DNA from 3 places in the Chryseobacterium sp. WG14 genome. Region 3 is predicted to be linked to each of the others. Evidence: riboswitches for the same ligand, from Rfam matches in the RefSeq annotation. Region 3 holds a riboswitch; each other region holds the start of a gene.

Region 1 (10,469 bases), on a different contig from region 3:
TATTGAGAGCGGTTACAAGCATTAAAGATTTGTCGACAAGCTCTTTAATTCTCTCATGGTTAGGTACAATTCCAACCGCACAATGATCATTAAATGAAATACATGCATCGGCAATCAGCTGGGCAGATTGTAAGAAATTGTAAGCCATAACAGGTTTAAAAACATTAAGCTCATAATTTCCCTGAGTTCCTGCAAAAGAGATCGTAGTATCATTTCCTAAAACCTGAGCACAAACCATAGTCAAGGCCTCATTTTGAGTAGGATTTACTTTTCCCGGCATGATAGATGATCCAGGTTCATTTTCAGGAATATGGATTTCACCAATTCCAGATCGGGGTCCGGAAGCCAGTAACCTGATGTCCTGTGCAATTTTGAATAATGATACGGCAAGCTGTTTTAAAGCACCATGACTTTCAACAATAGCATCATGAGCAGCAAGGGCTTCAAATTTATTTTCAGCAGTAATAAAAGGCAGGTTGGTAAACTTTGCAATATGCTCGGCTACTTTTACATCATAGCCGTTTGGCGTATTCAATCCGGTTCCTACTGCTGTTCCGCCAAGTGCAAGTTCAGAAAGGTGAGGCAGGGTATTTTTTAAAGCTCTTAATCCAAATTCCAACTGAGCAACATATCCTGAAAATTCCTGCCCAAGAGTAAGGGGAGTAGCATCCATCAGGTGAGTTCTTCCGATTTTTACAACGTCCTTGAATGCTTTGGATTTTTCAGATAATGTATTTTTTAATTTTTCTACAGCAGGAATCGTTACTTCCACTACTTTTTTATACGCTGCAATATGCATCGCTGTAGGATAGGTATCATTGGATGATTGAGATTTATTGACATCGTCATTTGGGTGAATTTCAGATTTTTCTCCTAAAGTACCCCCATTATTGACATGTGCCCTGTTGGAAACAACTTCATTGACATTCATGTTTGACTGGGTTCCTGAGCCGGTCTGCCAAATAACCAGTGGAAACTGATCATTGAGCTTGCCCTCCAGAATTTCATCACAGACTTTAGCAATCATATCTCTTTTTTCAGCGGGAAGAACTCCCAAATCACTATTGGCGTACGCTGCTGCTTTTTTCAAATAGGCAAATGCCTCAATGATTTCATGTGGCATTGAGCCCTCAGGACCTATTTTAAAATTATTTCTGGAACGCTCTGTCTGTGCTCCCCAAAGTTTATCTGCAGGTACCTGCACTTCGCCCATGGTGTCTTTTTCTATTCTGTAATTCATTGTGATTGAAATTTTTATAAAGTTACTGATAACACCAGAATTTCGCAATTTATAATCATTATAAATATCAATTTTAATGACTGATTTTACTCATATTTTTTACGGTAGCCGTATTTTTGCGCAAACAAAAAATTGAATGGAATTTAGATATCAGGATCCGTATCCAATTCAGAAAGATGATACGGTGTATAAAAAGCTTACATCAGATTATGTAAAAGTTGAAAAATTAGGAGACAGAGAAATCTTAACTGTAGATCCTAAAGGGTTGGAATTACTTGCTGAGGAAGCTATGGCGGATGTTTCTTTTATGTTGCGTTCTTCTCACTTAGAGAGTCTTAGAAGAATTATTGATGATCCTGAAGCTACAGATAATGATCGATTTGTTGCTTATAACTTGCTACAGAACGCTGCAGTAGCTGCTGAGGGAGCTCTTCCTTCTTGTCAGGATACAGGAACAGCAATTGTAATGGGTAAAAAAGGAGAAAATGTATACACAGGAGTAGACGACGGTGAGTTTTTAAGCCGTGGAATTTTCAATACCTACCAAAAAAGAAACTTAAGATATTCTCAGGTAGTCCCTTTAACCATGTTTGACGAGAAAAATTCAGGATCAAACCTTCCGGCACAGATTGATATCTATGCTAAAAAAGGAGATTATTATGAGTTCTTGTTTTTAACAAAAGGAGGAGGTTCTGCCAATAAAACATTTCTGTACCAAAAGACAAAATCTTTACTGAACGAAAAGTCTCTTGAAGAGTTTGTCAAAGAGAAAATTTCAGATCTTGGAACGGCAGCCTGCCCTCCGTATCACCTTGCTTTAGTCATTGGAGGAACTTCTGCAGAAGCGAACCTTGCCGCTGTAAAGAAAGCTTCCGCTAAATATTATGATCATCTTCCGACAGAAGGAAATGAAGCCGGGCAGGCGTTCAGAGATCTTGAATGGGAAGCTAAAGTTCAGAAAATATGCCAGGAAAGTGCTATTGGAGCACAGTTTGGAGGGAAATATCTTACCCATGACGTACGAGTGATCAGACTTCCAAGACACGCTGCTTCATGTCCGGTAGGAATGGGAGTTTCCTGTTCTGCAGATAGAAACATTAAAGGAAAAATTACAAAAGAAGGAATTTTCCTTGAGCAACTGGAACAGGATCCAAAAAGATTCTTACCAGTTACACCTCCTCATTTGGAAGAAGCCGTGGAAGTTGATTTGAATAAGCCTATGCAGGATATTCTAGCTGATCTTTCAAAATATCCAATCAAAACAAGACTAAAATTAAATGGTACTCTTATCGTGGCTAGAGATATCGCTCATGCTAAGATCAAGGAACTGATAGATAGTGGAAAACCAATGCCAGAGTATTTCAAAAACCACCCGATTTATTATGCCGGGCCTGCAAAGACTCCGGAAGGAATGGCATCAGGAAGTTTCGGACCTACTACTGCTGGAAGAATGGATGTGTATGTTGACGAGTTTCAAAGCCATGGCGGAAGTATGATTATGCTGGCTAAAGGAAACAGAAGTAAAGATGTTGCAGATGCATGTAATAAATATGGAGGGTTCTATCTTGGATCTATCGGAGGGCCTGCAGCTATCCTTGCAAAGGATAATATTGTATCTGTAGATGTAGTGGATTTCCCTGAATTGGGGATGGAAGCCGTAAGAAAAATTGAAGTAAAAGACTTCCCTGCATTCATTATTACAGATGATAAAGGAAATGATTTCTTCGCAAATCTTGCCCACTAGTTAGTTTAAAATTAAAATAAATTATAAAATAGAGCCTATATCTTTTGTGTAAAAAAGAAAAAAGCTCTATTTTTGCCTAAAATCTAAAGAGAATGATAACTATTTTATCAGCATTTTGGCCGTTCTACCAGTTCCTATGGACTGTATTCTTTATTACTATGTTCTTAGTAGGGTTCTGGTGTATTTTTATGTTCTTCGGATTGGTCATTCCAATGTGGCTTACGGAAGGTTTGAAAGAATACTTTGGAAAAGTAAAGGCTTTCGATCCTGAAGATATCAGAAGAAAGAATATTTATGAGCAGGAAGGTGTAGAGGTTCTTTACAACCAGCCTAAGGGTAACGGACCTTTCATTCACGATCACGGACATCATCATTAATTGATTGTCATTGCTTTTTCACCTTAATTCTGAAAAAGTAATATCAAAGCAAAACAACATATATAAACCGCTTAATTTTTTAGGCGGTTTTTCTATTTGTTATTTCTCAAATTTTCAGGAGCAACACCAAATTTCTTTTTAAAGGCGCGTGTAAAATTCTGTACATATTCATACCCGCATTCAATAGCGATTTCTTTGATCATTACATCACTGTTGGTAATCAGTTTTTTCGCCTTTAGCATTCTTAGTTCAGAAATATAATGGGAAATGGTCATATGATACTGGGTTTTGAATTCCTGCCGGATTATATTCTGATTAATCCCGAGTAGTTTTCCTATTTCTTCAGCCTTTATATTGCTGTGGTAATTTTCATCCAGGTATTTTTTGATCATTTCCGGAGTCCCCGGTTTTGATGGTCCCCTGTTTTTTTCATGGAACTGCTCAAATACAAGAATAAGAAGCTTAATAATCTTTGCCTCGATAAACAACTTCTGAATAACACCTTTCTTTGGAGAATCTATGATTTCTTTAAGAATCATATGCATTTCAACGGTCATGCTGGGAGGTGTTTCTTTATGCAGATAGATGAAATTATTCGTGATCATATTTTCCAGTATATCCGTGCTTTCCTGGCTGGATTGAGGATTAATAAGGTTGACAATATACTGATAGTCAATCCGGATCAGTAAATATTTGAGTGCTTCCTGACTGTCACAGCGTAATTCAGCTTTATTTTCTTCAGAAGAATAATAAAGGATGTATTGATTTTTTCTAAAAACCATTGGGAGCAGGCAGACAGATTTTTCAAGATAAATGTCTGACCCCAACAGGAAGAGCAGAGTAAAGCTCGATCCAGCTTCCAGTATTGAAGTTCTTGAATATCGTTCGGAACAAAATTCTATGCTAATATTATCTGAGGCAAACAATATCTTTTCTCCATTTAAATAACTCATAATCAGCATTGTTTTTAATAATATTCATATATAACTCCTATACCGGATAACTAAAAGTTGGGAAATGATAACTCTGAATTAAACGGGAAAGCTACTTTTGTGCAAAATTAATTAAATTTAGAATAATTAAAAATAATATTGATTATGTTTGAAAATCTATATTTTTCGATGAGAAAAATAAATGTGGGAATGATGCTGATATTCATTGCTTTGAATAGTTTATATGCACAGGGAAATCCACAAAACTGTACCAATACAGATCCTGGAAATAATCCTGGAGATGTAGGATGTGTGAAATTTACATACCGTGGCCAAACAGTTTCTTATACTACGGTAAGAGGAAATGATGGAAAAATATGGCTGCAGCAGAATCTGGGAAGTTCTAAAGTAGCCTCTTCTCTGGATGACGAAGCTTCATATGGTGATCTTTTTCAATGGGGAAGATGGGATGATGGACATCAGGAAAGAAATTCTGCCACCGTTTCTGCTCCAACCCCTAACAGACCGGATGGTTTAGCAGGAGTGAGCTCGTACATTATAGGAACACCCGCGTGGTGGTCCACTCTTGAGCCTACTGATGAATGGACTGCAAAGAACATAGATGGGCTAGGAAAAACAGTGGGTGTAGACCCATGCAAGGCAATAGGTGCTGATTGGAGAATGCCAACACAGACAGACTGGGCAAGTATTGTTAGCCTTGAAAGTGTTACGGCTCCCGCAAGTGCTTACAGCAGTCATCTGAAATTGCCTGCAGGAGGATATCGCAGTTCTTCAGACGCTAGTTTTACTTTTGTAGGAAAGAGAGGATATTTTTGGAGTTCGGATATATCCGGACTTGGAGGGAAATATCTGTACGTAGGGACCATAAGTGCGAATGCTTCAGCAGGGGCACCCAGAGGGCAGGGGGCATCGGTAAGATGTATTAAACCTACCTCGGAACTTGCTACTTCGGAGGTAAGACTCAATCATAACAACATAGGGGTTTATCCCAATCCAACAAAAGGAATTCTGACCATTAAAGCAGCTTCCACAATTGAAAGTATAAACATAACAAATACGGTAGGACAAAAGATGGACGCCGGGTTTTTAAATGATCAGATGAATATGACAGGACTTCCGGACGGTTTATACATTGTAGAAATAAAATTAAAAAACGGACAGACGGTTTCTAAAAAGATTATTAAAGGATAAGCAGTCTTCTTGTAGAATCACTGTATTCCCTTTACATAAAATAGTTCACTTCAATTACAATTACTTTTATTAGGGAGGCTTATGAAATTTTTCATAAGCCTTTTTTATGCTGCGTTTGTAAATCGTAAAAACGGCTTTTGCATATTGAAAAAAATAGTCTACTTTTGCAGTAGATTTATCAAGAAAGGTGGAGGGATTTGGCCCAAAGAAACCTTAGCAACCTACACAATTCCAACAGTGTAAAGGTGCTAATTCCAACCCGATGGGGGAGATAATTGAAGTCAATATTCTTATATGAATTCCATTTCTTGAAGTCTTGTGTGTCTGAGGATTGATTCTCGGAATGTATAATAATTTTTGCAGGAACAAAAGATGAAAAAAGTAAGCATAGCTGTATTATTGCTTGGTGCCATTGGGATCGCTGCCCAGGAACAGGAAGAAAAAGGAAAACAAATTGAAGATATTATCATCGTAGGCAACCGAAATGTTAAAAGGACAAAACTAGAGACGCCGGTTCCTGTAGATGTTATTAATATCGATAAAATACAGAAAGCATCCCCACAAATAACGGTTCAGGATTTATTGAACTATGTCATTCCCTCATTTAATTCTGTAAGACAGTCTGCTTCTGACGGAACCGAGCATATTGATCCAGTGACATTGAGAGGAATGGGCCCGGATCAGGTCTTAGTATTGGTTAATGGGAAAAGAAGACATACCACTTCTTTGGTCAACTATCAGAATACAGTTGGAAATGGTTCTGTGGGAACAGATTTGAGTACAATTCCTGTTATTGCTATTGAAAAAATTGAAGTATTAAGAGATGGAGCAGCGGCACAGTATGGCTCTGATGCCATTGCGGGAGTAATCAATATTATTCTCAAAAAGAATGCAGGCGCATCAGCAAGTATTACCTACGGATTAAGCGGAAGGAATGATGGGGACACCTACCAGGCAGGAGTTAATTACGGGGCATCATTAGGAAAAAAAGAAGGTTACGTCAATCTTTCGTTACAGCTAAGCCACAGAGGAAAAACAACAAGGACTCAAAATCATGATTTAGATATTTTCGGAAATAATTTTGCGTATCCTTTCGCTGATGATCCTGAGGCCGCAAGAGCTGCAGATGATGAGGAAATTAAAAAAAGGGGTTTAACCCGTGATTACTTCAACTTTCAGATTGGAGACGCACAGATCAAGCAGGCGCAGCTGTTTTTTAATTCAGAATATTCTTTTAATAACAATTTTAAACTTTATTCCTTTGGAGGCTTCAGTATTAAAGAAGGAAAAGGATATGGTTTCAGAAGGCTTCCCAGTGAAACGTTTAATGTTGTTTCATCCATTTATCCCAATGGATTTCAGGCGGAGCTGGGATCTCAGGTATATGATATCTCTTATGCCGTCGGAGCAAAATATAATGTAAACAACTGGCTTTTTGATGTAAGCAATACGTTTGGAAACAATACGTTCAATTATAATGTAAGCAATACGAATAATGCTTCTTTAGGAGCAAAATCGCCGACCCGATTTTATGCCGGAGCACACAGTTTTCTGCAAAATACCCTTAATCTTGATGTTTCTAAAAATATAAATAACTTTAATATAGCATTTGGAGGTGAATTCAGATTTGAACAATATCAGATCAAATCCGGAGATCCTGCATCTTATACTCAGTATGATGTTAACGGAAATGTAGCTGGTACGGGATCAACAGTGATCGGAGCAGGAGGATCGCAATCATTCATTGGCTTTTCACCGGATAATACTTTAAAAAAAGACAGGCATTCTACAGCGGTATATGCTGATATATCTTATGATTTGGATAAAAAGCTGAATATTGATGCAGCAGCAAGGTTTGAAAACTATTCTGATTTTGGAAATACCCTGAATGGAAAACTAGCCGTACGGTATGAGTTTATAAAAAATTATGCTGTAAGAGCAGCAGTAGGAACAGGTTTCAGAGCTCCTTCCCTACAGCAGCAGTATTTCAATAATTCTTATGCAGATATTTCAACTTCAGGATCTACGATTGTAACCAAAGGGATTTTTAATAATGACAGTAAAGCTGCACAGGTGCTTGGATTTGATAAGCTAAAACAGGAAACCTCTGTCAATGGAAGCGTTGGATTTACTTTAAAGCCGGTGAAAGGCCTATTCATTACTTTAGACGGATACTTCATTAAAGTGAAAGACAGGATTGTCATTACAAGTAATATTACAGATTCCAGGTTATCAGACCCTGATGTAGTAGGCGTGGGAAAAGAGGTCGAAAGCGGAAGATTTTTTGCTAATGCTATTGATACCGAAACCAAAGGAGTGGATCTGGTTATTTCCTATGACTGGAAGTTGGGAGACGGAAACCTTAATATAAACCTTGCCGGAAATTATACAGAAACAAAAATTACAGATTTTCATTTTCCTCAAAACTTAGAAACTCCTCAGAATGAATTTTTTGGACCCGACCAGATCAATATTATTGAAACTTTATCACCCAAAACAAAGGCCTCATTAGGATTGAATTATGGGATTGGAAAGTTTAATTTTCTCGTAAGAAATACCTATTTTGGTAAAGTAATAAGGGACGGATATCCTTTTGGAAGCGTTCAGGAATTTTCGCCGAAGGTGATTACAGATGTCAGTGTAGGATATGATATTACAAAAAATATCAACTTTACCGTAGGTGCTAATAATGTCTTTGATGTATTCCCTGATCGTCAGATTTATGAAAATTCATATTATGGAGTATTTAAGTATGCTCCTGTACAAATGGGAACTTTGGGTAGCTATTTCTTCGGAAGGCTTAATTTTAATTTTTAATCATCAATGAATACTCCTTCACATCAGATCGGCTGGAAAACAGCTGCAGCTATTGTGGTTTCCAATATGATAGGAACCGGAATTTTTACAACACTGGGATTTCAGTTGTCTGATATTACAAATACCTACAGCATCTTTCTGCTATGGAGTATTGGTGGAATTCTGGCATTATTCGGGGCTTTTTGCTATGCCGAATTAGGATCTCATTTTAAAGGAAATGGGGGTGATTTCATCTATCTCAAAGAAACCTATCATCCGTTATTCGGATACCTTATCAGCTGGATATCTTTGATTATTGGTTTCTCTTCCCCGGTGGCTTTAGCGGCGTTAGCCATGTCAAAATATCTCTCAGTATTTCAATACACGTTTGGAAATGGTTTTGCCATCGCAGTGATTTTTATCGTAGCGGCTGCCTTATCCTTTAGTTTAAAAGCTTCAAGTAGATTTCATAATTTTTTCACGTTAATCAAAATCACTTTTATTATCGTTTTGGTTATTTTGGGTGTAGGACTTTCAGAATCTGCCCAAATGGGAAACAGTCTTAACTTCAGTGACAGCTGGCAGAATGAAATCATGCTTCCTGCTTTTGCTACTTCTCTGGTTTTTGTTACCTATTCATATACCGGTTGGAATTCAGCATCTTATATTGCCGGAGAAATCAAGGATGTACAGAAAAACCTTCCCAAATCTCTGATTATAGGAACTGTTTTTGTGACAGTAAGCTATATTTTAGTCAACTACATTATGCTGAAGCACGCTTCAGTGGATCAGTTGGCAGGAAAAGAGGATGTAATGGGTGAAGCTGCGGTTAATATGCTGGGCTCTGCTTTTGGAAAAATAGTGAATATCTTTATTGCCTTACAACTGATTGCAACCATTAGTGGCTATTTATGGGTAGGTTCGAGGCTTACTCAGGCTTTTGCGAAGGATACCTATCTGTGGAAGCCTCTTTCAGCAGGCAATAAAAAAGGAATCCCGGTAAGAGCTGTTTTTGCTCATGCTGTTATTGCTTCGGTAATTATTTTAACAGGAAGTTTTAAAGAGATTTTCGTTTATACAGCATTCATTCTTCAGTTATTTGCCAGTCTGGCTATTTCTACAGTATATTTTCTTAAAAAAGAAGACCGGAAAATATTTAAATCCAATGCTTTTTATATTTTCCCCACTGTTTTTTTACTGTTCAGTATTTATATCCTTTATTTTACTTTGATTCACAATCCTAAGGAAAGTTGTATTGGGTTGGGAATTGTAGCAGTAGGAATTACATTGTACTTAATCGATAGAAAACTTTCTAAAAGAAATAAGCCGGAAACTGATGATTCCAAAAGTGAATAAGTGAATTTGTAAATTGACCTTCTGATATTGTACTCTATTGTTCAAAAATTTATGCTGATTTGTAATTTTAATTTTGAATTAATAATCCTTATCTTTGCACCCACAAAAATTCTATAATGTCTAAATCATTAATTCCAAAATTAGAAGCTATAAAACAGAGATATAATGAGGTTGCAGACCTTATTATACAGCCTGATGTCATTTCAGACCAAAAAAGATATTCTTCTTTGAACAAAGAATATAGTGATTTGGGTAAAATTGTAAAGGTTTATGATCAGTACAAAGGAGCCTTGGATGCTATTGAAGAATCTGATGAGATCATTGCTGATGGTTCGGATAGAGATTTGGTAGATCTTGCAAAAGAAGAAAAATTAGAAGCCCAGGCTAAGATTCCCGGTTTGGAGGAAGAGCTGAAAGTATTGCTTATTCCTAAAGATCCTGCAGATGATAAAAACATTATTGTAGAATTACGTGCCGGAACCGGAGGTGATGAAGCAGCTATTTTTGTGGAAGATATCTACAGAATGTACTCCATGTACTTTAAAACAAAAGGATGGAGACATGAAGTGACAGATTCTAATGAAGCTGCAAAAGGCTACAAAGAACTGATCATGAAGGTGGAAGGTGAAGGTGTTTACGGAATTATGAAATTCGAATCAGGAGTTCACCGTGTACAGCGTGTACCGGAAACAGAATCTCAGGGAAGAGTTCATACCTCTGCCATTACCATTGCTGTTTTACCTGAAGCTGAAGAAGTGGATGTAGAGATTAACCCGGCTGATATTGAAATGCAGACTTCACGTTCAGGAGGT
Region 2 (10,469 bases), 160 kb from region 3:
GTTTTTCTCAACCGTGCCTATTGCCCTATCTACCAAATCTGTTCTATCCAGAAAAGGTTCTATGACAACATCATCCGGGAGTGATTTTTGAATAACAGGAATTTTCGACTTAATATTTTCCACCACTTCATTACTGTTGGCACCTTTTAACATCATAACCACCCCTCCAACAGCATCTACTTTCCCATTATAGGTCAAAGCTCCGTAACGCACAGCACTTCCTAAACGAACATCTGCCACATCTTTGATAAAAATAGGCACACTGCCGGTTTCGTTTTTAACGGCTATATTTTTTATATCTTCAAGAGAAGTAACAAGACCAATCCCACGGATAAAATAAGCATTAGGCTTTTTATCGATATAAGCTCCTCCTGTATTTTGGTTGTTTTTTTCTAAAGCTGTAAATATTTCAGTAATGCTGGTTCCCATTGCTTTAAGACGGTTAGGGTCAATAGCAACTTCATACTGTTTCAGTTCTCCTCCAAAACTGTTGATTTCCGCCACTCCCGGAGTTCCGTTGAGCTGCCTGCGGACAATCCAGTCCTGCATCGTTCTAAGGTCTTTAGCATTGTATTTCTTCTCACTTCCTTTTTTAGGATGGAGAATATACTGATATACTTCTCCTAGCCCCGTACTTACCGGAGCCAGCTCAGGAGTTCCTATTCCTTTAGGGATTTCTTCTACGGCATTTTTTAATTGTTCACTAATAAGCTGTCTTGCAAAGTAAATATCGACATCTTCTTTGAAAACGACGGTAATCACAGAAAGGCCAAATCTTGAAATACTCCTCGTTTCCTGAATATCCGGAACATTGGCAATACTCTGCTCTATAGGAAAGGTTACCAGCTGCTCCACTTCCTGACCTGCCAATGTAGGGCAGGCTGTAATAATCTGCACCTGATTATTGGTAATATCCGGTACAGCATCTATCGGCAATCTGGTGGCACTCCAGGTTCCCCAGATGATCAGCAGCAAGGTCATAATACCAATCACAACCTTATTTTTAATACTGAATTTTATGATTTTATCTAACACGATTTTATTGAATTTTTATTGAAAAACAAATGCCTGCAGCTTATAAGCTGCAGCAAAAATATCATGAAAACCTCTGCAACGGTATTGCAAAGTTTCAGGTAATGTTTAGAAAGCATCACTTTCTAAAGATCAATAAAAATTAAATTTTGGGAGGCTGCCAGATAGGATCGTATACCTGGTAAGCAAAGTCATTCTTCTGAAACAGAATTTTCTTTGAAAAATAAGCAGGAATCTGCTCAGGAATATCTAATAAAGGATCCATCTTAAATGTGGAAACTGCAATCTGGCAACAGCTGCATGCACAGAGTGGCGAGCAGATATCTCCTTTCTCTGTAGAATGAGTTCCATGGATACTTAATGATATTTTCTTTTCTCCTGAATCAAATGATGCGGACACATCTTCACATGGCATTAATGATAACGCCATGAAATAAATTGCCAGTATCCATCTTAATAGATTCATTGTTACAAAGGTAAAGCTTTTTTCTAAAATGGATCATCTCCTTGGATATTTAATATGCAATACAGAAATGTTTCTGATTATTCTAAGTTTGATAATGAAATAAAAAAACAATCACTACATTGAATACATTTTAAATCCTGACAATTATTATAACTTAAATATTCTAAAAAACCCCTCTAATCAAGTAATAAAATTATATTAGAATGAAACCTTTTTTTGCTACACCTTTAATTATATCATTGACTTGTTCAATCCTATTTTCTTGTGAAAAAAAAGAGATATTAAACGAGGACATTAAGATCTTAAACCAAAACAGAAATCTTTCGACTGTTAATGGAACTGATATTTACACAACAAATCTTATGATCGAGCCTGATACCTCTGACACGCTTAGGTTTAAACTAACAGATAAGGATTGGACTTTTTTAAGAAAAAGTTTTGATAAGAATAAAATCTATCTTATTAATAACAATACAAAGATAGGAGAAAGAGCAAATTCTATTGAACTTGATGATACAATTATAATTAAAACAAATAAAAGGTCCTTATCAATAAACTTTCGCCATTTTCTTAACGAAAAAGAGAGTATAGATACTGTAAAAACTAAAAGTTTTAAAAATTTTATGCACACTTTTGATTCTTTAGTATATTATAGATCCAGGGGGAAATAATTTGTTAACCATAGATAATTTATAAATTTATCAACCAAATCATTTATCAAAATAAAAAAACCACCGCAAGTGCAGTGGCTTAAAAAAATCAAATCTAATTATTGGGTTATAAACTATAAATTCGGGTTGTTTTCAGATTCCTTCTGTGGAATGCTGAATAAGTAATACCTGCTATTCGGAACAAATCCTGTTTGATCAGGGAATGCAAAATTAGTATGACCTCTTCCATCAACCGTTTTTACCGTTCCGTTCGGTGTGGTAACCTGAACTTTAACAGGTTCTCCATTGGCATCTACGAAACGTTTCCTTACTACTGTCCCCTGTGTTCTGATGATATCTGAAAGAGAAAAACCTTCTCCAAATAATTCTTTTCTTCTTTCAATTAAAATTTCCTTTACCACATTATTCTGAGCTAAAGAACCACTGTAAACATTAGCATTTCTTGCAGATTTTAGTTGATTTAAAATAGTGACTGCCTGGGATACATTTCCGTTTCTTGCTTCTGCTTCCGCTTCAATCAGGTACATCTCAGCAGCTCTCATATAGACGATATCAGCAATAAGCCCTGATTTAAATTTAAACTTAGCATACCTCAGCAACCCTTCTCTCCCTTTAAGGCCATCCCATGAGAAAAGCTGATATCTGATATCATTAGCATCAAAGAGGTCTTTAAAATAAGGATCAGCCATAAAACTGTAATAATAACTTCCGGAAGAAGATACATCCAGGTAATGGAATGCATAACTCGCCCCCGACTGCTCCTGGGTTTGTCCGTGTCCCCAAATCCATTCAGCATTATTGATATCGTTGAAACCATCCTTATATTTCTCCGGAGCCATCAAAGGATACCCTTCTCTTGCAACTTTTGCTGCAGCTGCAGCTTTACTCCATTCTCCTGTATTCAGATAAGTTCTTGCCAAGATCCCGTTTACTACAGAACGATTGATCTTATCTTTATTGTTTCTCGTATAATCTTTCAATAAATCATCAGCATCTGTAAGATCATTTTTCACTAAAGCATAGATCTCTTCCAGGCTTGCTCTTTTCTTCCCTACAGTAGTTATCGTTGAAGGTTCCGTATAGATCGGAGCTGTTAATGCTGTCTTATCTTTCAGGTAACTGAACTGATAAAAACTGGCAAGATTCAGATAACAGAAAGCCCGTAAAGCCTTTGCCTGGCCCTTCACCTGATTCTTTTTTTCCTGACTTCCTTCTGTTCCGTCAATCCTTGCAATCACATTATTCATATTATTAATGGCAGAATAGAGCATCGACCAGATAAATAATGGACGGCTTGCTGTATTATTGACCATTTCTGTAAATGTATAGGTAGAAGAAAAACCATATTTATTAGTCAGTACAGCAACATCACTTCCCATAGCATCACTTGCTCTTAAAACAGTTGAATACCCGATATTGGCATAAGTAGTTCCGTCATCATTGAATCTGGCCCAGGTTCCGTTGATTACTGTTTCTGCACTTTCAGCAGTTTTAAAAACTTCCACATCATTAGCCTGATCGGTAGGAGCTGTTGCCAGGTCACTTTCACAGCTGGTCAATGACCATGCTGTAAGTAAGGCAAAAGATAAATATTTTAATTTTTTCATTGTTTCAATTTTAAAAGTTAAAGAGTTGCCTGAAGTCCAAAAGTAATTGTTCTCATGGCAGGATACCTGTAATAAGTAGTACCGTCCAATGCCTGCTCAGGATCCATTCCTTTATGCTTATAGAAGGTCAGAAGATTTTCTGCCTGAACATAGATTCTGAACTTTTTAAGTCCAAGTTTTTCAAAATAATCTGAAGGAAGAGTATATCCCAGACTTACATTTTTAAGTCTTGCATACGTTCCGGAATATAAGAATCTTGAAGAATTGGACGTCCAGTTATTGGTAATTGTACTCAATGCAGGTACATCCGTATTAGGATTTTCAGGCGTCCATCTGTTTAACATTTCTACACTCCACGCACGACCTCCGGCGCTTCCGTTATGCATAATTGAGGTATAATCGGTATCAAGAATTTTACCTCCGATTTTGAAAGTCAGCAACCCTGAGAAGTCGAAATTCTTATAGGTAATACTTGTACTAAGCCCTCCGGTTACTTTTGGCAATGCAGATCCCTGCAATGTTCTTGTTGCTTTTGCATATTCAGAAGTAGTCCCTTCCACTGTGTTTCCATTAGCATCTGTACCAATGGTTTTCCATAACGGTCTTCCGTTACTTGCATCTACCCCTGCCCATTCCGGAATATAGAAATCATATACAGAACCTCCTACCTGTAACAGCTTCGTTCCGGTAAGGATAGAACCTTTAGGTAATTTCGTAATCTTATTATTCAGTGTACTCAGGTTAAGGTCTAAATTCCATTGGAAATTATCTGTCTTGATTGGCGTCGTAAAAAGGGAGAATTCAAAACCTGTATTTTTTATAGTTCCGATATTGGCCGGGAAATCATTAATCCCTAAAGACGGAGCTACTGGCATATTAAATAGAAGATCCTGGCTTTTTCGCTCAAAATATTCGATATTTCCTTTTACTCTGTTATTAAGAACCGCAAACTCTAATCCTACGTTCAGATTAAGATTCGTCTCCCACTTTAAGCCGTTGGTTCTCGCTTTTTCAAGTACGGCACCAGGCTCACCAAGGTTGTTATAAAATTTATAAAGCTCCTGGTAAGCGTAATAAAGAGGTAGTTTATTAGGCTGTAATAATTTATCATTCCCCTGCCCTCCATAACTTGCACGAAGTGTCAGCTGATTAAAGAAATTCAGATTTTTGATAAATTCCTCGTTAGAAATCTTCCATGAACCTCCTAAAGACCAGAATTTCCCCCAACGGTTATCCTCAAAGAATCTTGAAGAACCGTCTGCCCTTCCTGAAGCTGACAGGAAATAGGTATTGTTAAAATCATATTCCACTTTTCCAAGATAACTTAGCAGGCTGACCTTATCACTGTTTCCACTGAAACTCCCCAACAAGGCTGCAGCATCCGGCTCATAATAGTATGGAAGTGAAAACTGACTTCGGGTACCGGAGATTGTCTGGTAATCATATTTATAAAATTCCTGACCTGCTAACACATTAAAATGATGCTTTCCGAATTTTTTATCAAACGTCAGAATATTACTCGTGGTATAAGATAAAGTTCTGCTGTTTGACTTTGTGACCGATCCTCCAATCTCACTACCCTGCCCAATAAGTGGGTTTGAATAATAATGTCCATTATAATTGACTAAATCTACGGAAAAACTTGTTCTGAACTTCAACTCCGGTAAGAATGTGAAGTCCATAAAACCTTTTCCGGAGAAGTTATCTTCTTTATTTTCATTTTTATCTAAAGGTAAAGTTGCCGCTAAATTTTGATTCTGAAGAGCATTGGTAGGTCTGTATTTTCCAAAATCGTAAATTCTGTTTCCTGCCCCATCCAATATATATGATCCATCAGGGTTTCTCTCATAATAAGGATAAAACGAAGGAACAGATCTTGCTGCCTGGATAACATTGCTTGTATTGGAATCTGAAGACGTAGGAGCCTGCTGAATACTGTTGGTATAACTTAAATTCACCCCTACATTCAGCCATTTCTTAACTTCAGAGTTGAGTTTTAACCTTGTGCTGTATTTTTTAAATCCGGATTCAATGGCAATCCCTTTATCATCAAGATATCCCAATGAGAAAAAGTAATTGCTTTTTTCACTTCCTCCACTGATATCCAGATCTACCTGATTCCTGGAAGCCACTCTCTGTAAAACATCTCTCCAGTCATCATTCCATAATGGTGTTGCTCCGGGTAACAATTTCCCGTCTGTACCTACAGGTTTTGAATAATTAGCACCATAAGGATTAATACCCAGTTCAGAGATAAGATTATTGGTAGCCATCTGGGCTGCCTGCTGCCCATTGACCTGACTGGATCTGTATCCGTTTCTCAATGCTTCCCAATACAGCTGGAAATACTGATCTGTACTTACCTGTTCGTAGTCTTTTACCGCTCTGCTGGAAAAACCCTGGCTTATATTAAAGTTGATTCTGGCTTCTCCTTTTTTACCGGACTTGGTCGTAATAATAATAATCCCATTCGCCCCTCTTGATCCATAAAGAGCACTTGCCGTAGCATCTTTCAGCACACTGATTGATTCTATATCATTAGGGCTTATAGAGTTCAGATTTCCGTCAAAAGGAATACCGTCTACCACATATAAAGGATCGCTGGATGCACTGATAGAGCCAATTCCCCTGATCCTGATTGTAGCTGTAGATCCCGGCTGTCCGGAAGAACTTGTTGTTTGTACTCCCGCCACCTGTCCTTCCAATGCTTTGGTAATATTGGTAACAGGTCTGTTGTTAATCTTATCACTGGAAATAGTTGCCACAGAACCGGTATAGCTGGTTCTTTTAGCCTTTCCGTAAGCTACCACCACCACTTCATCAAGTTCCTTCTCATTGAGTGTATCTTTTTTAGATTTGGTATCCTGCCCGTGTATGCTTCCAATTCCTAAAAAGAATACCGCTACAGGGGGAATCCAAATTTTTGAGCTAATCAAATTTTTATTAATCATAATCAATTTTGTTTATCATATATTAAAATTTTGCCCTTTGCAGATAATACAGCAAAGGGCATCGATAAATACGATAAACCTAATGCTTATTTTTCCTTTAAAGGCTGAATGTAACACCTTGCACAAGAGCAGGTTGTTAAGATTTCATTGGGTCAGTTCCCTCCATCTTTCTTTATAAGCCGATCGAAATATGACTGCAAATCTAGAAATATTTAGTCTACAAAACAAGTAGACTTATAATTTTTCATGATAATTTTTCAAAAATTAACTTAATATTTTATTAAAAAGCCGGTAAAATAAGGACTTATAAAAATTGGCACTTTAACAAACATGACAAATATCATTATAGATAATGCAAAGGAGAAAAATGAAAAAAAATAAAATTCTACTCTTTAAAGGAAAAAGTTTTATTTTTATAAGATGAAAGTTTTAATTATAAACGGGCCTAATCTCAATCTTTTAGGCACCAGAGAACCGGAAATCTATGGAACAATATCCATGGAAACTTATTTGGAAAATTTAAAATCCGAGTTTCATTCTTATGAATTAAAATATTATCAATCCAATATTGAAGGAGAGCTTATCAACAGGCTTCAGGAAGATGATTTTGATGCTGTTGTCATCAATCCAGGTGCTTTCACACACTACTCTTATGCCATAGCAGATTGTTTAAAAAATATTCAGAAACCTAAAGTGGAAGTTCACATCAGCAACATTTATAAAAGAGAGGAATTCCGGCAAAAGTCTGTGACTGCCGCCAATACCGATGCTGTTTTGTCTGGCTTCGGAATGGAGGGATACAGATTAGCATTACTGGGATTAAAATAATTTCTCAGTTTCTCCTCAGGTTTAGCAAATTCTGCAAATGATTGCGTTGTAGAAAAAATAAGCAATTCATCTATTTGAAAATAGAAAAGCCTCATCAGTGATGAGGCTTTTGTGTATGTTGTAAGCAATCTTATTAGATAGTCTGTCCCTGTAATTGAGGTCCTGAAGCAATTAGTTTTTTACCGGCTTCAGTATCACAGTACTGTTCAAAGTTTTTAATATATCTTGAAGCAAGGTCTTTTGCTTTTTCTTCCCACTCGGAAACATTACCGTAAGTATCTCTAGGATCCAGAATACCTGCAGAAACATTTGGAAGTTCGGTAGGAATTTCAAGATTCATGATGGGAACCTGAGTTTTAGGAGCGTTATCAATAGAACCGTCAATAATAGCATCAATGATTGCTCTTGTATCTTTTAAAGAAATTCTTTTTCCAGTACCGTTCCAACCTGTATTTACTAAATAAGCTTTAGCACCGTGCTCTTTCATTTTACCGATCAATGTTTTAGAGTACATTGTAGGGTGTAATGTAAGGAATGCTTCACCAAATGCAGGTGAGAAAGATGGCTGAGGTTCTGTAATTCCTCTTTCTGTTCCGGCAAGTTTTGAAGTATAACCGCAAAGGAAATGGTACTGAGCCTGATCTTCATTCAGGATAGAAACCGGAGGAAGTACTCCGAATGCATCTGCTGAAAGATAAACAATCTTTTTAGCATGCCCTGCCTTAGATGGCAATACAATTTTGTTGATATGATAGATTGGATAAGAAACTCTTGTGTTTTCAGTGATTGATCCGTCTGTATAATCTGCCACTCCATTGTTCACAACAACGTTTTCAAGAAGTGCATCTCTCTTGATCGCTCTGAAGATATCCGGTTCTTTTTCTTTTGATAAATCGATAACCTTAGCGTAGCATCCCCCTTCATAGTTGAATACTCCGTTATTGTCCCATCCGTGCTCATCGTCACCGATCAGGTATCTTTTCGGATCTGCTGATAAAGTAGTTTTACCAGTTCCTGAAAGACCAAAGAATAAAGCAACATCACCTTCTTCTCCTACATTTGCAGAACAGTGCATTGAAGCCATACCTTTTAATGGTAGGTAATAGTTCATCATTGCAAACATTCCTTTCTTCATCTCACCTCCGTACCAAGTACCACCAATGATCTGTAGTTTTTCAGTAAGGTTGAACATGATGAAGTTTTCAGAGTTTAATCCCTGAGCTTCCCAATTTGGATTCGTAGTTTTAGAACCATTGATTACAGTAAAATCAGGCTCTCCGAAGTTTTCAAGCTCAAAATGAGAAGGGCGAATGAACATATTGGTCACGAAATGTGCCTGCCATGCCACTTCAACAATAAATCTTACTTTAAGTCTTGTATCAGCATTTGTCCCGCAGAAAGCGTCTACAACATAGATTTTTTTTGCTTCTGCCAGCTGATCCATCACTAGTTCTTTACAAGACCCGAAAATTTCCGAAGTGGTAGGTAAGTTTACTTTACCATCCCAGAAAATTGTATCTCTTGTAACATCATCCTGAACAATATATCTGTCTTTAGGTGAACGACCTGTGAAAATTCCTGTTTTTACCGATACCGCGCCAGATTCTGTAAGCTCAGCTTTCTCAAATCCTTGATTTTCAGGAGAAACTTCAGCCTGATATAATTCTTCATAAGAAGGATTATATACTACTTCATAGTTTCCTTTAATCCCTAATTTCTCTAAATCCTGGATGATTTTAGTGTTTTTCATTTTACTTATATTTTCTATTTCTTTATTGAGTTCAACAAAAATAATATTAATTATTTGTTAAAGGTGGTTTAAATATACTGATATAAGTCAGAATCGCAAATAAAAAAAGGGGCTTGTAAATTATTGATTATAAATTAATTATATCTTGCCATTCAAAAACACTAGTAAAACCCTTCTCCCAAAAATAGTCTTTATAGCTCCCAAATTTAGCACTCATCACGAAATCTCCACCCCATGCCCCCAAACTTTTGACAAAACAAGGGCAGTCTGAGAATAATCTCTCTTTAACTGTAGGAATTTCAAGAAAATTGGAAATTTTTTGCTCATGAACCGCCATTAGCTCAGAAAAATTTTGCAATTCACTGCATAACAAAATTTTCTTTGTGATATCTGAAAATTCATCAACCAATTCCGGAGATTTCTTTTTTGACTTGTAAAAAATGATTCCTTCCCTACTATCTTGTTTTTGATTCAGGTGAATAAAAATCAATTCATTTTTAAAAGGAGGACTGAAAGTTACCTTCTCATATTTGATTTCCGGTTTACTTTGAAAAAGAACAGCAGATTTTTCTTTTGCGACTGCAACATCATATCCACTTCCTCCCAAACTGATGGAGTTCAAATAAAAAGGATCAATTCTGGCCCATTCTGCCAGATTATTCATTAAGGTAGAACTGCTTCCAAGTCCAAAATCCGCAGGAAACTGAAGATTTGTTTTTAAATGGTAAGTACAATCGTTTTTGAATTTTATGTCGGAAAGCTGCTGTACATTCTTTAATGTTTTTAGAATAAATTCAGCACTTGCAGGAATATTAGCTTCAAGAATCTGCCAATTCTTATAATCTATAGCAGCCTTTAGCCATAATTTGTTCTGATGAAATGCTTCCCAAAGAATCAGGGATTTGTTGTCATTTCTTTCTTCAAAAAAAAACTCTTGTCCAAGCTTGGTAGGTACCGCCAGGACAAGAGCTCCGTCTATCGCGAAATATTCTGAAGTAAGCATAAGCTTGCCCGGTGAAAATATCGCGTTCATATTTTTTTATTTTAGATTGCAGAAACAGCGTCTACAGATCCGTCAATTTTTTTGATCAGCCCCTGAAGGGTTTTTCCAGGTCCAACTTCTACAAAATTAGAAGCTCCATCTTTGATCATATTCTGAACAGA
Region 3 (10,469 bases):
TAAAATTTAATTCTATTGTCTTAAAAAAATAAAAAAACCGGATGTCTCATCCGGTTTTTTTATGATTCACAGCCTATTAAAATGTCAGCCTTGGTTTAATAAGTTTAGCTACGGTAGCAGTCCATCCTGTCTGATGGGAAGCCCCTACGCCACGTCCATTGTCTCCATGGAAATATTCAAAGAAAGTGATATAATCTCTAAAGTGTTCATCATGATTAAATTTCGGATTTCCGCCGTTAAAAGCACGTTGGCCATGTTCATCCTTTAAGAAAATAGAGCAAAGTCTTTTACTGATATTTTGGGCTACTTCATCAAGATTTTTTTTATCCCCACTTCCTGTTGGAAACTCTACTTTCAGACTGTTCCCATAATAATAATGAAAACGCTGTAAGCTTTCCACAATCAGAAAATTAATAGGAAACCATATAGGGCCACGCCAGTTGCTGTTACCGCCAAACATTCTGCTGTCACTTTCTGCAGGAGTATAATAAACTATATTTTCCGTTCCGTGAACAGAAAATATAAAAGGATTTTCTTCATATACTTTAGACATGGCACGAATTCCGTAAGAACTTAAAAACTCCTTTTCATCAAGCATTCTTGTTAAAACTTTTGTCAGTCTGTTTTTACGAAGGATACTCATTAAGTGTTTCCTTCCATGTCCTTCCTCATCCCAATGAGAAACAAGCTTAGTAAGTTCAGGTTTGTTTTTTAAGATCCATTCCATTCTGCTTCTGAAGTTCGGCATCTTTTCCAGTAATCTGTGGTCTACGATTTCAACAGCAAAAAGAGGAATTAATCCCACAATACTTCTCAGCCTTAAAGATACACTGTCTCCGTTTCCAAGTTGAAGAACATCATAGAAAAAACCGTCTTCCTCATTCCAGAGGCCTTTGGTTCCTTCACCCAGATTTTCCATTGCTTCTGCGATATAAAGATAATGCTCAAAAAATTTAATAGCCATATCTTCATACACCTGGTAATATTGGGCCAGTTCCATTGCAATGCGCATCATATTTAAAGCGTACATAGCCATCCAGCTTGTTCCGTCAGCCTGTTCAAGATGCTGCCCGTCTTTTAAAACCATATTCCGGTCAAAAGCACCAATGTTATCAAGACCCAGGAAACCGCCCCCGAAGATATTCTTTCCATTTTTATCCTTTCTGTTTACCCACCAGGTAAAGTTCAGGAGAAGCTTCTGGAATACTTTTTCCAGAAATAAAAGATCAGGTTTTCCATTATTTTTTTCATCAATTTTAAAAACCCTGAAGCAGGACCATGCATGTACAGGTGGGTTTACGTCGCTCATATTCCATTCATAGGCAGGAAGCTGCCCATTAGGATGCATATACCATTCCTTGGTCAATAGCAAAAGCTGTCCCTTGGCAAATTCTGCATCTATCATGGATAAAGGAACACAGTGAAAAGCCAGATCCCAGGTAGCATACCAGGGATATTCCCATTTATCAGGCATGGAAATAATATCCTTATTGTGGAGATGATTCCATTCTGTATTTCTTACATATTCATTAAAGTTTCTGGGTGCTTCAAAATTAGGATCACCTTTCAGCCACTTTCCAATATTGTAATGATAAAACTGTTTATTCCAGAGAAGTCCGGCAAAGGCCTGCCTTTGAACATTTCTTTCATCTTCATCAGGGGTGTCATGTTGAATTTCGCTGTAAAATTCTTCAGCTTCAGCTTTCCTGGTATTGAAGATCTCATCAAAGTTTTGAAAAGGTTCATCAGTTCCATCAGGACACAGTCTGAGTTCAAAAATCTTACATTGTCCGCCTTCAATAAGTTCGTCAATCAGAAAAGATGCTTTTGTTCCTCTTTTCTCAGGATTTACAGTGTCTCCCTTGTGAATAATAAAGTCATTAATACCGTCTTTGAAGTAAGTATTTTCAATCTTGGGAGCTCCGTAAAGCTTGGAAGTATTGGTTTCATTATCACAAAATACCCGTTTTGCATTCCCATTTCTGGAATATAGCTTTTTAATCGAAATACTGTCATGACCAATGCTGATACTCCCATCATGAGAAGAAGTCATTTCGCCTTTATAGGTATTATATCCCCATTTCCAGTTGTTTCTGAACCATGCCGTTGGTGCTACCACAATTGGTGCGGCGTGCTGGCTTCGGTTACATACCGTAACCCTTACTAAAATATCGTTATGGTCAGCCTTACAATATTCAATGAAAATATCAAAATATTCATCGTCGTTGAAGATTCCGGTATCAAAAATTTCATATTCCGGTTCCTTTTTGCTGCGTTTTCCGTTTTCTGTAAGAAGCTCATCATAAGGAAATGCATTGATCGGATACTTATAAACCATTTTCATATAGCTATGAGTAGGAGTATTATCCAGGTAATAGAAAATTTCTTTGATATCTTCACCATGATTTCCCTGAGGATTGCTCAACCCAAAGAACCGCTCTTTTACAATTTTATCTTTCTTGTTCCAAAATGAAAATGCAAAACAGAACAGCTGCTTGACATCGGAAATACCTGCAATACCTTCTTCTCCCCAACGGTAGGCATAGCTTTCTGCATTGTTATGATTGGTAAAGTTCCACGCATTTCCGTTTGGGCTGTAATCTTCACGTACATTTCCCCATTGCCGGTTGCTTACATAAGGTCCCCAGTTTTTCCATTTGGAATCTTGTAATCTTTCTTTTTCGGAGGTCATATCACATCATTTTTCTATACGAAGTTAGTTTTTTTGAAAAGTAATTCCAATTCCTATCATCTGAATAATTCTTAATATACCCTTGAAATACTTGTATTTATGGGGAATATTAAAATATTAAATTATTTTTTTTTGAAATTAAAAGAAAAAAACTACCTTTGTACCATTCGTTCATTCAAATATTGAAAATGTTATCAAGAAAGGTTGAGGGATTAGACCCTATGAAACCTTAGCAACCCTTTGTGCAAGCAAAGAAGGTGCTACGTTCTACCAAAATAATTTTGGACAGATAACTACTGAAGTTCTTTTCAGCCATTTCCTGTGGCATTTTCAATTGTATTAAAAATAATAGAATTGAAAACAGAACTAAACTATATTAATCTTTCGTATCAAACCAATTCCCAAAAGGAATATTATATCCCGTTGAGCTATGAGCTTTTCGGGAAAGACCTGTTTACTGCACCCATTATTTTAATCAATCATGCGCTAACCGGAAACTCAAATGTATCCGGAGAAAAAGGATGGTGGAAACAATTAATTGGTGAAAATCAGGTAGTTGATACAAAAAAATATACAGTTCTGTGTTTTAATATTCCCGGAAACGGATATGATAATTTTTTAATTGAAGATTATGAAGATTTCACCCCGGCAGATATTGCCAATATCTTTTTGAAAGGGCTGGAAACTTTACAGATCAAAAAACTATATGCCATTATTGGAGGCTCTCTGGGAGGAAGCATTGCTTGGGAAATGCTTACAAAGCAGCCTAAACTGACGGAAATATTTATTCCTATAGCCTGTGATTACAGAACTCACGATTGGCTGCATGCACAATGTCTGGTTCAGAAGTTTTTATTGAATGATAAAGATGAACCTCTGCAAAAAGCCAGAATTCATGCTATGTTGTGTTACCGGACTCCACAATCACTCAATAACAGATTTCAAAACAAATACAATAAGGAGAAAAAAAGCTTAGAATCGGAAGATTGGCTGGTTTATCACGGTAATGCATTAAACGATAGATTTAGTTTAAAAGCATATAAGCTCATGAACCATCTGTTAATGAATATCAATGCAGATGAATCAATGCTGGATAAAGTCCAGGCACGAATGCACATGATCTCCGTTGATACAGATTTATTCTTTCCTGCTTCTGAGATCAGGATGTGTTTTGAAAGAATGGCAGAGAAAAATAAGAATGTTTCTTATCACGAGATCCAGTCAGTACATGGGCATGACGCCTTCCTAATGGAATACCAACAATTAAATACTATCATAAAAAATATTTTATATACTCATGAAAAATGCTAACGAAATAAAATTTTTGAAGAACAGATCAATCATTAAATTTGAAGGAGAAGATTTCCTTGGAGAAATCGGAATTGACGGACGAATTTTTAAAGCGCTCACTTTAGCGCGTATCAGTGTAGGGGTAATTTCCCAGCAAGCTATAGAAAACGGAATCTCTATTTTGGTTCAGGAAAATGATGCAGAAAAAGCAGTGGCTTGTCTTATCGATGAATTTGAAGCAGAAAGAAAATCGGGAAAAGTTTCCCAAATCTACAGCATCAATAATGTTTCTGTACTCGGATTTGTAGCAGAAGATTTTAATAAAGTCCTTGCTGAGCTGGCCAGAAATAATGTTTTTCCATTACTTTTAAACCAGGTTTCAGGAGAAAACAGAGTAAACATCGTAGTAACATCGTCACAGGATGAAAAAACCAGAAATATCTTAGAATCTGAAATATTCAAAAAACCAAAAACGGTTCACCTGGCAATTATAGGCCATGGAAATGTTGGAAAAACATTAATTGAACAGGTTCTTGAATCTTCAGAAGAAATTAAAAGACGCAAGAAAATAGACTTAAAAGTAGTTGCAGTAGCGAATTCAAAGAAAATAGCTTTCAATAAAAAAGGATTTGATGCAAATTGGAATGATGAGGTTCTAACAGCAGAACATTCATCAGATGTTCAGGAACTGATCAGATTCTCCAATGAAAATCAATTAGAAAATCTGATTGTCGTGGATAATACGGCGAGTAAGGATTTTGTAAAAAACTATCATGCCTTAGCCGAAAACGGATTTGACCTGGTTTCTTCCAATAAGATCTTCAACACACTTCCTATTGAAGAATATCGTAAACTAAGATATACGTTGAGTAAAAACAACAGACGGTATTTGTATGAAACAAATGTAGGAGCAGGTCTTCCGTTAATTGATACCATTAAATTATTACACCTTTCAGGAGAAAATATTACAAGAATAAAAGGCGTATTCTCGGGGTCTCTAAGCTATATCTTCAATAACTTCTCTGTAAGAAACGATAAGTTTTCCAAAGTTATCGGAGAAGCAATGGAGAAAGGGTACACAGAACCGGATCCGCGTGAAGATCTTTCTGGAAATGACGTAGCAAGAAAACTTCTGATTTTGGCAAGAGAGCTGGATCTGATCAACGAATTCCAGGATATTAATATTCAAAACCTGATTCCTGAAAATCTTCTGGCTGTAGAGAAAAGTGAATTTATCTCAAGATTGGAAGAACTCGATGAAGAATATCAGAAGATTAAAGAAAACCAGGAGCCTGGGCATGTACTGCGTTATGTAGGAGATCTGCACGGAAATCTGCAGGAAGAAAAAGGACAGCTTGATGTCAAGCTAGTTTCTGTACCTGGAAGTTCAGCATTAGGGCAGTTAAAAGGTTCAGACTCCATATTTGAGATTTATACAGAAAGCTACGGTGAAAATCCAATTGTTATTATGGGAGCCGGAGCCGGAGCGCAGGTAACTGCCAGAGGCGTTTTCGGAGATATTTTAAGAGTAAGTGAAATAAAATAAAATTAATATAACAATCTGACAATATAAAGTTTACCAATATTTATAAATGGACGTTCTGAGCGTAGCGAAGAATCTCATTGCTATATTGTTAGACTGCTATATTGGTAAATTAATTAAAACTATATGGAGAATTTTGAAACATCAGCAATAAGAACCCAAACTGAAAGAACCCAGTTTGACGAGCATTCCACGCCATTATATCTTACATCCAGCTTTATTTTCCAGGATGCCGAAGATATGAGGGCAAGTTTTGCCGAAGAAAAGCCTAAAAACCTATACAGCCGTTTCTCTAACCCGAACGTAACGGAATTCACAGATAAAATTGCTAAAATGGAAGGTGCAGAAGCAGGATATGCATTTGCGACGGGAATGGCGGCAATTTATTCCACATTTGCAGCATTATTGAATGCCGGCGATCATATTGTAAGCTGCCAGTCGGTTTTTGGATCTACCCATACCTTGTTTACCAAGTATTTTCCAAAATGGAATATTGAAACCACCTACTTCAAGGCAGGCGATGCTGAAAATGTAGAAAAATATATCAAGCCTAATACAAAGATTCTATATCTTGAAACACCCACCAATCCTGCTATTGAGATTCTGGATCTGGAGTTTTTCGGGCAGATTGCTAAAAAATACAATCTTATTTTCATTGTAGATAACTGTTTTGCAACACCTTATCTTCAGCAGCCGATAAAATATGGTGCAGATGTTGTTGTACATTCAGCAACGAAGCTGATTGACGGACAGGGAAGAGTTTTAGGAGGAATTGCAGTAGGAAAGGAAGAGCTGATCAGAGAAATTTATCTTTTTGCAAGAAATACAGGACCTGCACTATCTCCTTTTAATGCATGGGTATTATCAAAAAGCCTGGAGACATTGGCAATCCGTGTTGAAAAACATTGTGAAAATGCATTGAAAGTAGCCGAGTTTTTAGAAAGTCACCTTAATGTAGAACTGGTAAAATATCCATTCCTGAAATCCCATCCGAACTATGAAGTTGCCAAAAAACAGATGAAGCTCGGAGGAAATATTGTTGCTTTTGAAATAAAAGGAGGTATAGAGGGTGGAAGAAACTTCTTAGACAAGATACAAATGTGTTCACTTTCCGCTAACTTAGGTGATACAAGAACGATCGTTACTCACCCGGCTTCTACAACGCATTCCAAATTGTCTGATGAAGAGAGAAACGAAGTAGGGATTACGGCAGGTTTAGTCCGTTGTTCAGTAGGGCTGGAAAATGTAGAAGATATCATTGTAGACCTGAAGCAAGCCTTAGATTAGTTGAGGGTTTAGGGTTGACAGTTTATAGATAAAAAATGAGTAGAGATTATACAGAATTAGAGGTTTGGATTGAAGGAAGAAAATTGGTTAACCTAACTTATATTTTGACCACAAATTTTCCTAAAGAAGAATTATTTGCTTTAACCAGTCAAATAAGAAGAGCTGCTATTTCAATCCCATCAAATATAGCAGAAGGATGTGGAAGAAGAACATCTAAAGATACATTACACTTTTTGCATATTGCCAGGGGATCTCTTTACGAACTGGAAACCCAATTTTATCTGGCTTTAGACCAAGTATATATTTCTAAAGATGATTTTGAAATTGTAAATAGAAAAATCCTTTTATGTAAAAAGCTTATCAGCGGATTTATAAATTATTACAAAAAAATAGAAAATGAAAAATAGCATACAAGACTTTCAACTCTCAGCTCTCAACTCTCAACTCCAAAAGCGTATTCTCATCCTCGACGGTGCCATGGGAACAATGCTTCAGCGTTACAAGTTTGAAGAAGAAGATTATCGTGGAGAGCGTTTCAAAGACTGGGAACATTCGGTAAAAGGAAATAATGACCTGCTTTCTTTGACACAGCCCCATGCGATTGAAGAAGTTCATAAAAAATATCTGGAAGCAGGTGCTGATATCATTGAAACGAATACGTTCTCAGGAACTACGATTGCGATGGCAGATTATCACATGGAAGAACTGGTCTATGAGCTGAACTATGAGTCTGCAAGAATTGCCAGAAAAGCCTGCGATGAATACACCGCAAAAAATCCTGATAAGCCGAGATTTGTGGCAGGATCTATAGGGCCTACAAACAGGACGGCAAGTTTAAGCCCCGATGTTAATGATCCTGGGTATAGAGCGATTACTTTCGAAGAATTGAGAGTAGCTTACAGGCAGCAATGTGAAGCACTATTGGATGGAGGATCAGATATTTTGTTGGTAGAAACCATCTTTGATACACTGAATGCCAAGGCCGCCTTATTTGCCATTGATGAACTTCAGGAAGAAAGAGGAATTACAATTCCAATCATGGTTTCAGGAACCATTACCGATGCCTCAGGAAGAACTTTGAGCGGGCAGACAGCAGAAGCTTTTCTGATCTCAGTTTCTCATTTGAACCTGTTAAGCGTGGGCTTCAACTGTGCTTTAGGGGCAGATCAGCTGACACCTTACCTGGAAACGTTAGCCCATAATTCAGAATTCTATGTTTCGGCTTATCCGAATGCAGGCTTACCGAATGCTTTTGGGAAATATGATGAGACACCGGAAGATATGGCCAGACAGATTAAAGAATATGTAGAAAAAGGATTGATCAATATTATCGGAGGATGCTGCGGTACTACTCCGGAACATATCAAGGCAATTGCTGATATGGTAGAAAAATATCCGCCAAGAAAATTGAAGGAATTTGTGTGATTTGATAGATTTTTTTAATCAAAATCAAGAATGTTGGCTGGATTGTAAATATTAACTTTAAATAAACCATAAAGTTTAATGTAATGGAAAAGCCGAGTTACTTAAAAAATTCAGACGATGTGAAACTGTTTAATGAACTGAGAAAGAAAGTAAACCAAAGGGTAGAAGCAATTCCTGAAAACAGGGATATTTATATTCAGGTGAAGGCTGTTATCCTGCCGTTGATCTATATAAGCTTATACTTTTTTGCAGTTCTCAACGCAGAAAAGCCTTGGATGTATATATTGAGTTTTATTGCAATGGGCATTTTTCTGGTTTTGATTTATTTAAATCTAATTCATGAAGCAGCTCATAATAATATTTATAAAAGTAGAAGACTGAATTTTCTGGTTTTGCACATTTTTGATTTTGTGGGAGCTAATTCCTACATCTGGAAAAAAAGGCATATAGCAAGTCATCATGCCTATCCGAATGTGGATGGCTGGGATACCGATATCGAGCAGAGTGGTTTGCTGTTAATCATTCCCTGGATCAAAGCAAAAGGGGTACAGAAGTATCAGGATAAGTTTTTCTTTTTAGTATATCCGTTGTATTTATTCAACTGGATGTTTATAAGAGATTTTAGAGACTTCTTTGATAAGGAAAGGGTGATTTTGAAAACCCAGGGAAAAATACCTGCGATAGAAAAAATAAAAATGATAGGCTATAAGTTGTTCTACTTTTTTTATCAGATTGTAATTCCTGTTATGTTCTTTAAAGTATCAGTAGGCTTGGCATTGGGAGCATGGTTTTTACAGGTGATTTCAGCAAGTATTTTTGCCTTGTTTGTTTTATTGCCCCTGCATCCGCTGCCTGATAATGCTTTTCCGAGATTAGACAGGAGTAATGGACTTCCATTCAGCTGGCTTCGTCACCAATTTGAAGTCACTAATGATTTAAAAGAAAACAATTGGCTGGTGAGAAATGTGTTGGGGAATTTTAATTTCCATGTTGCCCATCATTTATTTCCAAATTATAGCTATATGTATTATAACGAAATCACTGAGGAGATAGAAAAATTTGCTAGAGAGCATGGTTTAGCATACAAAAGATTTCCACTGATCACTGCTTTAGCCAAGCATAGAGATTTATTAAGGCAGAATGCAAATAATGCCTATTATATTTTAGAAGAATAAAATTAAATGAAGTATTTAAGATTATCGGGCCTTGAGCCTCTTATCATAACACCGGAGAGTAATTTCATCAATGTTGGTGAAAGAACCAATGTTGCCGGCTCCAAAAAATTTTTAAGACTTATTAAAGAGGAGAAATTCTCTGAAGCATTAGATATTGCCCGCCATCAGGTGGAAGGTGGGGCACAAATTCTTGATGTCAATTTTGATGATGGATTGATTGACGGAAAAGCGTCCATGATCAAGTTCCTGAACTTAATTGCTTCCGAACCGGATATCGCAAGAATTCCAATCATGGTGGATTCTTCCAAATGGGAAATCTTAGAAGCTGGTCTTCAGGTGGCACAGGGAAAATGTGTGGTAAATTCCATCAGCTTAAAAGAAGGAGAAGAAGAATTTATCAAACATGCAAAAGCCATCAAAAGATATGGTGCTGCTGTGATTGTAATGGCATTTGATGAGGTAGGGCAGGCAGATAGTCTTGAACGGAGAATTGAAATCTCAAAAAGGTCTTATGATATTTTGGTGAACCAGATTGGTTTTCCTGCCGAAGATATCATTTTCGATTTAAATATTTTTCCGGTGGCTACAGGAATGGATGAACATAGAAGAAATGCCATCGATTTTATTGAAGCAACACGGTGGGTAAGGAATAATCTTCCCTATGCATCTGTAAGCGGAGGGGTGAGTAATGTTTCTTTCTCATTCCGTGGAAATGATACCGTAAGGGAAGCCATGCATTCCGTATTTCTTTATCATGCCATCCAGGCCGGAATGAACATCGGAATTGTAAACCCTGCAATGCTGGAGGTTTATGATGAAATTAATAAAGAACTTCTGGAGCTTGTAGAAGATGTCATTCTTGATAAGAGAGAAGATGCTACAGAAAGACTTTTGGATTATTCCGAAAAACATAAGTCGGTAAAGAAAGAAAAAACCGAAGATTTAGAATGGAGAAACAATCCTTTGCAGGAAAGAATTACGTATGCACTGGTAAAAGGTATCGATCGTTTTATTGAAGAAGATGTAGAAGAAGCCAGACAAGTTGCCGAAAAACCGC

Evidence for each region. Region 3 has a riboswitch for S-adenosylmethionine ahead of MP478_RS22595 (alpha/beta fold hydrolase). Riboswitches for the same ligand answer to the same signal wherever they lie in the genome.
Region 1: linked by a shared signal. The riboswitch ahead of MP478_RS14235 (TonB-dependent siderophore receptor) and the one ahead of MP478_RS22595 (alpha/beta fold hydrolase) in region 3 are both predicted to bind S-adenosylmethionine.
Region 2: linked by a shared signal. The riboswitch ahead of MP478_RS13195 (TonB-dependent receptor) and the one ahead of MP478_RS22595 (alpha/beta fold hydrolase) in region 3 are both predicted to bind S-adenosylmethionine.

The regions. Positions count from the first base shown of each region.
Region 1 covers NZ_JALCZD010000008.1:33,472-43,940, forward strand. The annotation lists gene fumC (class II fumarate hydratase) at 1-1,240, opposite strand, end outside; gene MP478_RS14215 (fumarate hydratase) at 1,377-2,984, shown strand; gene MP478_RS14220 (hypothetical protein) at 3,077-3,361, shown strand; gene MP478_RS14225 (helix-turn-helix transcriptional regulator) at 3,454-4,314, opposite strand; gene MP478_RS14230 (T9SS type A sorting domain-containing protein) at 4,483-5,505, shown strand; SAM riboswitch class I at 5,678-5,783, shown strand; gene MP478_RS14235 (TonB-dependent siderophore receptor) at 5,878-8,322, shown strand; gene MP478_RS14240 (APC family permease) at 8,329-9,657, shown strand; gene prfA (peptide chain release factor 1) at 9,774-10,469, shown strand, end outside.
Region 2 covers NZ_JALCZD010000007.1:73,963-84,431, reverse strand. The annotation lists gene MP478_RS13215 (CusA/CzcA family heavy metal efflux RND transporter) at 1-1,035, opposite strand, end outside; gene MP478_RS13210 (DUF6660 family protein) at 1,175-1,498, opposite strand; gene MP478_RS13205 (hypothetical protein) at 1,702-2,169, shown strand; gene MP478_RS13200 (RagB/SusD family nutrient uptake outer membrane protein) at 2,283-3,776, opposite strand; gene MP478_RS13195 (TonB-dependent receptor) at 3,794-6,727, opposite strand; SAM riboswitch class I at 6,811-6,908, opposite strand; gene MP478_RS13190 (type II 3-dehydroquinate dehydratase) at 7,148-7,555, shown strand; gene pckA (phosphoenolpyruvate carboxykinase (ATP)) at 7,689-9,305, opposite strand; gene MP478_RS13180 (GYDIA family GHMP kinase) at 9,433-10,338, opposite strand; gene fabD (ACP S-malonyltransferase) at 10,350-10,469, opposite strand, start outside.
Region 3 covers NZ_JALCZD010000007.1:233,712-244,180, forward strand. The annotation lists gene MP478_RS13955 (OsmC family protein) at 1-10, shown strand, start outside; gene MP478_RS13960 (glucosidase) at 77-2,692, opposite strand; SAM riboswitch class I at 2,881-2,988, shown strand; gene MP478_RS22595 (alpha/beta fold hydrolase) at 3,047-4,003, shown strand; gene MP478_RS22600 (ACT domain-containing protein) at 3,990-5,528, shown strand; gene MP478_RS13975 (O-succinylhomoserine sulfhydrylase) at 5,652-6,812, shown strand; gene MP478_RS13980 (four helix bundle protein) at 6,848-7,219, shown strand; gene MP478_RS13985 (homocysteine S-methyltransferase family protein) at 7,209-8,237, shown strand; gene MP478_RS13990 (fatty acid desaturase) at 8,321-9,412, shown strand; gene metH (methionine synthase) at 9,419-10,469, shown strand, end outside.